2 linked regions of the Luteitalea sp. TBR-22 genome follow. Each later gene encodes a partner of the first gene's protein in a complex. Links are inferred from orthologs where the notes say so. Each region holds a gene or a part of one and is shown in the gene's direction. Other genes may lie near its edges.

Region 1 (4,762 bases):
CGCCCACCTCGAGCTGGTCGACCACTTCCATCCCCTTCACCACCTGCCCGAAGACCGTGTAGCGTCCCTCGAGGTGCGGCTGCGGCGCGTGCGTGATGAACCACTGGCTGCCGCCCGTGTCCGGGCCCGACAGCGCCATGCCCACCGTGCCCCGCAGGTACGGGCGATCGTTCAGCTCGTCGCGGATGCTGTAGCCCGGACCGCCGGTGCCGTCGCCGCGCGGATCGCCGTCCTGCACCACGAAGGCCGGCACCACGCGGTGCAACTGCAACCCGTCGAAGTAGCCGCGCCGCGCCAGGGTGACGAAGTTCTCCGCCGTCAGCGGCGCGTCGAGCACCGCGAGCTCGATTTGCACGGTGCCCTTGGCCGTCTCCAGGTACACCTGCGGGGAGTACGGGGGCGAGACCAGCCGCGCCGCCTCGTACAGCTCCGCCGCCACGGTCACCGGCGCCGGGCGGATGCGGGTGAGGGCATCGCTCGACGCGTCACGCGCCACCAGCCAGCGCGCGGCACGCAGGCGCATCGCCCAGTCGCGGTCGGCCAGCGTCTCGGTCATCGGACCGGTGGCCGCCGCCGGATCGATCGCTGCCACTGCCAGCAACGTCGCCCACCGTGCGTCGTCGGCCGTGTCGCCGCGCGAACGCTCCCACGCGGCGAGCAGCGGCTCCTTGAGCGCCGCGATCTTCTGCTGCGCCGCAATCGAGGCGGCCTCGGCCCGGATCGCGACGTCCTCGCGGGCCAGCGCCGCGACGAGGTGTTTCTCCAGGCCGGGCAGCTTCAGCGTGCCCCAGGCCCGCAGCGCCGACGGCAGGACTCGCGCGTCCTTGTCGGCCATCAGGCGCTCGAGCATGGGCGTCGCGTTCTCCGGCGACAGCGTCGTCAGCGCGTCGGCCATCGCCGCCCGGACCCGCCAGTCGCCGTCGGGATCGAGCCCCGACAGCACCGTCGTGAAGGTGAGGGAGTCGACGCGCGCCAGCGTCCGCAGCGCCGCGGCCCGCAGCAGCGGCGATCGCGACGTCAGCCGATCCACCAGATCCGGTTCGGCCTCCCGTGCGCCGATCTGCGACAGCGCCGCGAGGATCTCGAGTTCGAGGCCCTGCGGCACGCCCTTCTGGCGCAACAGCCCGAGCAGCGCGGGCGTGGCCCGAGCGTCCTTGATCTGCCCGGCGGCGCGCACCGCCGACACGCGCACCTGCGGGTGCACCTGGCGCGTCGGCTCGAGCAGTGGCAACAGCGTCGGCACGGCCGCCGTCGCACGGCGCTCACCGAGGCCGCGCACTGCATAGCCGGCCGTGAAGGGTGAGGGCGAGGAGACGAGTTCGAGCAACGCCGGGACGGCGCGATCGTCGCCGACCCGCGACAACGCGGCAGCGATCGGCCACCAGGCGCTGCGCGGACGCCCTGCAGCATCGAGGACGGCGGTGGCCAGACCGTCGTAGGACTTGAGGGCCGCCAGCGCCGCCAGGCCGCGCCGGACCGCCTCGGCGTCGGCACTGCCGCTGGCCGCCTCGTCGCCGGGCGGCGTCGCGATCGCGCCGGCCTCGACGAGTCCTCGCACCATCTGCGCGATCGACGCGGCGGCCGCGCCGGCCTTCTCCGCCCCGAGCAGGCCGAGTGCCTGCGCGGCACGGCCCTTCACGAGGGGGTTCGGGTCACCAAGCGCAGCCGTGAGCGGCTCGGCGGCACTCGCCTCACCCAACAGGCCGAGCGCAAACGCGGCCATCGCGCGCACCTCGGCATCGCTGTCCTGCAGGCGGGCGACGAGCGGCGCCACTCCAGCGGGCAGGCCGACGCGGCCGACCGCCAGCGCGGCGCGACGACGGACGCGCGCGTCCGTGTCGCCGAGCAGGCTGATCAGGTCGAGCGCCGGCGGCGGGGGCGGCGTGGCGACCACGCGACCCCGCGTGTCGATCACGGGCGGCGGCGCGGGCACGGCGCGCGAACGCGCATCTTCCAGCACCCGATGGTCCTCGAGGCGGTGGATGCTCGCGATCTTGGCTTCGTAGGGCGGGGCCACGACCGGCGGGGGCGGCGGCGGCGCCGACGCACAGGCGGTGACCAGCGCCAGTCCGATGAGGGGCAACAGGCGACGCGTCATCACTCGGGCGCATGCTAGCACGCGCGACTGGACGCCCCTCGAAGCCCGTCGCTATACTGCGCGCCATCGTGGACGCGCGCTACCTCGCCATCGAGGGCCCTCCCGGCGTCGGCAAGGCAGTGCTCGCGGAACGGCTCGGCCAGCGCCTCGACGCCAGCCTCGTCCTCGACGACGTCGAGAATCCGTTTGCCGCCGATCGGAAGGCGCGAACCACCGGGGCGGCCTTCCAGGCCCAGCTCTTCCATCTGCTGGCCAGGCATCGCCAGCAGGAAACGCTCAGGCAGGGCGACCTGTTCGCACAGGTCACGGTGTGCGACTACCTGTTCGACAAGGACCGGATCTTCGCCTACCTCACCCTCGACGACAACGAGCTGTTCATCTACCAGCGCCTGTACGAACTCCTGGCGCGCGACCTCCCCACTCCCGACGTGGTCGTGTACCTCCAGTGCCCGACCGACCGGCTGCGCAAGCGGCTCCGCGAGCGCGACCGGCGCGCCGCCGCGCGCCGCGGCGACGAGGAGGACATCGGCGAGCTGAACGACGCGTTCAACCACTTCTTCTTCCACTACACCAGCGCCCCGCTGCTCGTGGTCGAGACCTCCTCGCTCGACCTCGACTGGCAGGACGAGGACGTCGAGGACCTGCTCCGGCAGGTCGAGCACATGCAGCAGGGCACCCAGTACTACGTGCCACGTCAGCGGTGATACCCTAGTCCCTTCGCCTGCACGGCAGGCGCCCCTCATGGCCTGGTTCAAGCGCGTCCCGAAGCCCATCGCCCCGGCACAGAAGACCAGCCGCATCCCCGAGGGTGTGTGGGTCAAGTGCCCCGACTGCGGGCAGGCCCTGTACAAGAAGGACCTCGACGACAACCTGCAGGTCTGCCCGAAGTGCGCCCACCACTTCCGGCTCGGCGCCGCCGACCGCCTGGCGATGCTGTTCGACGGGCCCTGGGTCGAGCACGACCGCGACCTCGCCTCCACCGACCCGCTCGCGTTCATCGACACCAAGCCGTACTCGCAGCGCCTCCGCACGGCGCAGGAAGCCAGCGGTCTCAAGGACGCCATCATCTGCGGCACCGGGACGATCGAGGGCATCGAGACCGAGGTCGCGGCGATGGAGTACTCCTTCATCGGCGGCAGCATGGGCGTCGTGGTCGGCGAGAAGATCACGCGCGCCATCGAGCGCGGCCTGCAGCACCGACGCCCCGTCGTGGTGGTGTCGTGCTCGGGCGGGGCGCGCATGATGGAGGGCACGCTCTCCCTGATGCAGATGGCCAAGGTCAGCGCCGCGCTCGCGCGCCTCGATCGCGCCGGCCTGCCCTACCTCTCGGTGCTCACCGATCCCACCACCGGCGGCGTCACCGCGAGCTTCGCGATGCTGGGCGACCTCAACATCGCCGAGCCCAAGGCGCTCATCGGGTTTGCCGGCCCCCGCGTCATCGAGCAGACGATCCGCCAGAAGCTTCCCGAAGGCTTCCAGCGCGCCGAGTTCCTCGTCGAGCACGGCATGGTCGACATGATCGTCGACCGCCGCAAGCTGAAGGGCGCCATCGCCGCCGCGCTGAGGTTCATGCACACGCCGGCATGACGCCGCAGCAGCGCCTCGCCACCCGCGAGTTCTTCGGCATCAAGCTCGGGCTCGACACCATGCGGGCGCTGATCGGCGCCCTCGACCACCCCGAGCGCAGCTTCCTCCCCATCATCGTCGCGGGCACCAACGGCAAGGGCTCGGTCACCGCGATGGTCGCGCGCGCCCTGCGCGCCGCGGGGTTGCGCACCGGTCGGTACACGTCACCGCACCTCACCCACCTCACCGAACGCTTCGCCATCGACGACCGGGATGTCGACGACGAGGCGCTCGACGCGGCGCTGGCAGCCGTGTTCGAGGCCGAGGAGCGGCTCCTGGCGGCAGGCGCCCTGCCGGGCCCGGCCACGTACTTCGAGCTGACCACGGCCGCGGCGTTCGTGATCTTCCGTGCGGCCGGGGTGCGGGTCGCCGTCGTGGAAGTGGGCCTCGGCGGCCGGCACGACGCCACCAACGTGGTGGAGGCGCCGTGGGCCGCGATCACCTCGATCGGCATGGACCACATGGCGCAACTCGGCAACACGCTGGCGCTCATCGCCGCCGAGAAGGCCGGCGTGATCATGCCGGGCGCCACGGTGGTGAGTGGAGTCACCGAGGACGAGCCCGCGACCGTGATCGCCGAGACGTGCGCGGCACGTGCGGCGACGCTGATCCGCGCCGGCGAGCAGGCGCGTCTGGAGGTGGAGGAGGACGACGGCGACTGCGTGGTGGCCATCGACACGCCCAGGCGCCGCTATCGGCGCGTCCGGCTCGCCTTGCGCGGCCGTCACCAGGCGGCCAACGCGCTGGTCGCCGTGCGCCTGCTCGAGGCACTCGAAGCCGCCGGCATCGGCGGCGGCGCCGAGGCGATCGTGACGGGCCTGGCCGACGCCCGCTGGCCGGGACGCCTCGAACGGCAGGTGATGCCCGGAGGCTCGACCGTCGTGCTCGACGGGGCACACAATCCCGCCGGCGCCGAGGCCCTGGCCACCTGGTGGCGCAGCGCCGGCTTCGCCCCCGCGACGCTGGTCACCGCGTGCATGCGCGACAAGGACGTCGAGGGCCTGCTCCGCCCGCTGCTGCCGCTTGCCGACGCCGTGA
Region 2 (4,052 bases), 2.7 Mb from region 1 along the record:
AGGATGGGGCTCCTCAAGATGGACTTCCTCGGCCTCAGCACGCTGACGCTGATCGACGACGCGCTCAAGGAGATCACGCGCACGACCGGGCAGGTCCTCGACATCGACGCGATCCCGATGGACGACGCCAGGACGTTCCAGCTGTTTGCCGAGGGGCAGACGGCCGGCGTGTTCCAGTTCGAGTCCTCGGGCATGCGCGAGGTGCTGCGCAAGGCCAAGCCGTCGCGCTTCGACGACCTCATCGCCCTCAATGCCCTGTACCGGCCCGGCCCGCTCGGCGCCGGCGTGGTCGACAGCTTCGTCAACCGTCGCCACGGGCGCGAGGAGATCACGTACATGGTCCCGCAGATGGAGCCCATCCTGCGCGACACGTACGGGGTCATCGCGTACCAGGAACAGGTCATGCGCGTGGCGCGCGACGTCGGCGGCTTCACGATGGGCGAGGCCGACCTGCTCCGCAAGGCCATGGGGAAGAAGGACCCCAAGGTCATGGCGGCGCAGCGCGACCGGTTCGTGGCGGGCGCCACCGCCAACGGCCTGTCGGAGAAGAAGGCCGGCGAGATCTTCGACCTGCTGGCGTACTTCGCCGGCTACGGCTTCAACAAGTCGCACTCGACCACCTACGCGCTGCTCGCGTACCAGACCGGCTACCTGAAGGCCAACTACCCGCGCTACTTCATGGCGGCGTTGCTGACCATCGAGGCGCAGAACACCGACAAGCTGTCGCAGTACCTCGGCGAGTGCCGCGACCTGGGCGTGCCGGTCCTGCCGCCCGACGTCAACCTCAGCCAGTTGCCCTTCACGGTCGAGCCTGAGGGCGTCCGCTTCGGGTTGACGGCCGTCAAGAACGTCGGCGAGGGGGCGATCCTGTCCATCCTCAGGGTCCGGCAGGAGCAGGGGGGACGCATCGAGTCGCTCGCCGCCCTGTGCGAGCACGCCGACCTGCGTCTGGTGAACAAGCGCGTGCTCGAGAGCCTGGCCAAGGCCGGGGCGCTCGACTCGCTCGCCCCGCCCCACGAGCCGATCGCCTCACGCCGGGCCCGCCTCTGCGCCGCGATCGACAGGGCCCTGGAGCAGGGCAACCGGCTGCAGAAGGACCGCGACCGGGGCCAGACGCAGTTGTTCGCCGCCCTGCTCGGGGGCGACGACGGCGACGAGACGCCGGCGGCCGACCTCGCCCTGCCCGATGCGGAGCCCTGGCCCTCGGCCCAGGTGCTCGCCTTCGAGAAGGAGGCCCTCGGCCTGTACCTCTCGGGGCACCCGCTGGCGGCGCACCAGGACGACCTGGCCAAGGCCGGCGCCCGGCCGATCGGCCAGTGCACCGAGGCGATGGCCGACGTGCTGGTGGGCGGCATCATCAGTGGCGTCCGGCAGGTGAAGACCAAGAAGGGCGACCGCATGGCGGCCTTCATGCTCGAAGACCTCGACGGTGCGCTCGAGGTGGTGGCCTTCCCCGAGACGTTCCGCCACCACGCCCCCCTGATCGAGAACGACCGCATGGTCCTGGTGCGGGGCAAGCTGGAGGCCGGCGACGACAGCGCGAAGATCCTGGCCAGCGAGATCAAGCCGCTTTCGTCGCTGAACGAGACGCTCTCGCGCGAGGTCGCCATCGCCCTGCGCACCCCCTCACGCCGGACCATCGAGGACGTGGCCGACATCCTGATGCGCCACCGCGGCGACAAGCGCGTGCGCCTCGATCTCGAGGTGCGCGACCTGCCGCGGCCGATGCGCGTCCGGCTGGACCTGCTGGCCGTGCAGGTGCGCGCCTCCGAGCAACTGGTGGCCGACCTCGAACGCGTGTGCGGCGTCGGGGCCGTCAAATTGCGGTAACCTGACTCGTCATGCCCGTGGACAGCCTCGAGTTCGAGGAGCCCGTCGCCGCCCTCCTGAAGGAGATCGATCACCTCACCGGCCAGCCCTCGACGCCGGAGCGCGCGGGCGAGATCGCCCGCCTGCAGGCGCGAGCCCGGCAGGTGCGCCAGGACATCTTCGCGCGGCTGACGCCGTGGCAGCGAGTGCTGGTGGCGCGCCACCCGCAGCGCCCCTACCTGCTCGACTACGCAGCCCGGCTCTGGCCCGGGTTCACCGAGATCCACGGCGACCGCCGCTTCGGTGACGACCAGGCCATCGTCGCCGGCTTTGCGCAGTACCACGACCAGCCGGTGCTGATCGTCGGCCACCAGAAGGGCCGCGACACGAAGCAGAAGATCGCCCGCAACTTCGGCTACGCGCGCCCCGAGGGCTATCGCAAGGCCCTCCGGGCGATGCAGATGGCCGCCAAGTTCAAGCGACCGATCATCTGCCTGGTGGACACCCCGGCCGCCTACCCCGGCATGGAGTCCGAAGAGCGGGGCATCGCCGAGGCGATCGCCCTGAACCTGCGCGAGATGGCCGTGCTCGACACGGCGATCGTCGTCGTGGTCACCGGCGAGGGCGGCAGCGGCGGCGCGCTCGGCATCGCGGTCGGCGACACCGTGCTGATGCAGGAGTACGCGGTCTACAGCGTGATTCCGCCCGAGGGCTGCGCGGCGATCCTGTGGCGCGACGCGGCCAAGAAGGTCGAGGCTGCCGACGCGCTGAAGATGACCGCCCCGGACCTGGTCGGGCGTGGCATCTGCGACGGCATCATCCCCGAGCCGCTCGGCGGCGCCCACCAGGACTACGACGAATCGGCACGCCGGCTCGACGAAGCCCTCTGGCCCGCCCTGCAGCAGGCGATGGGGTGGTCGTCGGCCGAGCGGCTCGACCGCCGCTACGAGAAGTTCCGCCGCATCGGCCGCGTCGGCGCCGAGATCGCCGGGTCGGCTTCCTGATCGGGTCCCCGCTCGGGACCCCCTGTCCATGCGCACGTTGATCTGGGACCCCGTCGTGTGTGACGAGACGGCCGCGCAGTCGCTGGCCGCGGCCCTCGACGTGTCTCCGGTCGTCGCCCGCCTGTTGTGCCATCGCGGCCACGGCGACCCCGAGGCAGCGCACCGGTTCCTCCACCCGGAACTGTCGCAGCTCTTCGATCCGTACCGGCTCGCCGACATGCGGCCGGCGGTCGAGCGCCTCTGCGCGGCGCTCGAGCGGCGCGAACGCATCGCCATCCACGGCGACTACGACGTGGACGGCGTCACCTCCACCGTGATCCTGCGCCGGGCCCTCGAACTGCTCGGCGGCGACGTCACGCACTTCATTCCCGAGCGGCTGCGCGACGGCTACGGGCTGCAGGTGCCCGCGGTGGAGCGCCTGCACGCCGAGGGGGTGCGCGTCATCGTGTCGGTGGACTGCGGCATCCGCAGCGCCGAGGCGGCCCGCCGCGCCCGGGAGCTCGGTGTCGACCTGATCATCACCGACCATCACGAGCCCGAGGCCGAGATCCCGGCGGCGCTGGCCGTGATCAATCCCAAGCGGCCCGACTGCACGTATCCGGACAAGCACCTGGCCGGCGTCGGTGTGGCGTTCAAGGTGGTGCAGGCGCTCTGCCAGCGCTTCGGGCGCGAGAAGTGGCTGCCGGCGTTCCTGAAGCTGGCCGCGATCGGCACGGTCGCCGACGTGGTGCCGCTGGTCGGCGAGAACCGCATCATCGCCAAGCTCGGTCTCGAGCGGCTCTCGCAGGGCCCGCACACCGTCGGCCTGCGGACGCTGCTGGAGTCGGCCGGCCTGCAGAACAAGGCCATCGACGGCTTCAACGTGTCGTTCGTGATCGCGCCGCGCATCAACGCCGCCGGCCGCATGAGTACGCCCGACCTCGCGACGCGCCTGTTGCTGGCCAGCGACGAGACGCAACTGGAGGAAGTGCGGCGGCTCGCCGAGCAGCTCGGCGAGGAGAACGCGCGGCGGCAGGCCTACGAGGCCGAGATCGTCGCCGAGGCGAGGAAGCAGGTGGAGACCGACATCCACGTCGGTGCCCACAACGTCCTGGTCGTCGCCGGCGAGGGCTGGCATCGCGGCGTCATCGGCATCGTCGCCTCCAAGCTGGTGGACGCGTTCTACAAGCCGACCATCGTGCTGTCGGTCGAGGACGGCCTCGCGCACGGGTCCTGCCGCTCCATCCCGGCCTTCGACAT

The links. The genes of interacting proteins can lie anywhere in the genome.
Region 2: the proteins of accD (region 1) and TBR22_RS13010 are in contact, whole or in part, in a solved structure (PDB 8UXZ), measured with the Escherichia coli proteins. The link is inferred for Luteitalea sp. TBR-22 from one-to-one orthologs.

The regions. Positions count from the first base shown.
Region 1 is NZ_AP024452.1:5,824,823-5,829,584, forward strand. What follows is about bases 1,833-4,762. They hold accD (acetyl-CoA carboxylase, carboxyltransferase subunit beta), read left to right. Parts: upstream 1,833-2,839; coding sequence 2,840-3,685; downstream 3,686-4,762. Other genes in these bases: TBR22_RS23995 (HEAT repeat domain-containing protein), read right to left, coding at 1,833-2,098; TBR22_RS24000 (deoxynucleoside kinase), read left to right, coding at 2,167-2,802; TBR22_RS24010 (folylpolyglutamate synthase/dihydrofolate synthase family protein), read left to right, coding at 3,682-4,762. Also shown: more of TBR22_RS23995, read right to left, coding at 1-1,832.
Region 2 is NZ_AP024452.1:3,154,360-3,158,411, reverse strand. Bases 948-3,827 are described here. They hold TBR22_RS13010 (acetyl-CoA carboxylase carboxyltransferase subunit alpha), read left to right. Parts: upstream 948-1,841; coding sequence 1,842-2,813; downstream 2,814-3,827. Other genes in these bases: recJ (single-stranded-DNA-specific exonuclease RecJ), read left to right, coding at 2,842-3,827; TBR22_RS13015 (DNA polymerase III subunit alpha), read left to right, coding at 948-1,830. In the rest of the region: more of TBR22_RS13015, read left to right, coding at 1-947; more of recJ, read left to right, coding at 3,828-4,052. UniProt on the Escherichia coli protein: Component of the acetyl coenzyme A carboxylase (ACC) complex. First, biotin carboxylase catalyzes the carboxylation of biotin on its carrier protein (BCCP) and then the CO(2) group is transferred by the carboxyltransferase to acetyl-CoA to form malonyl-CoA.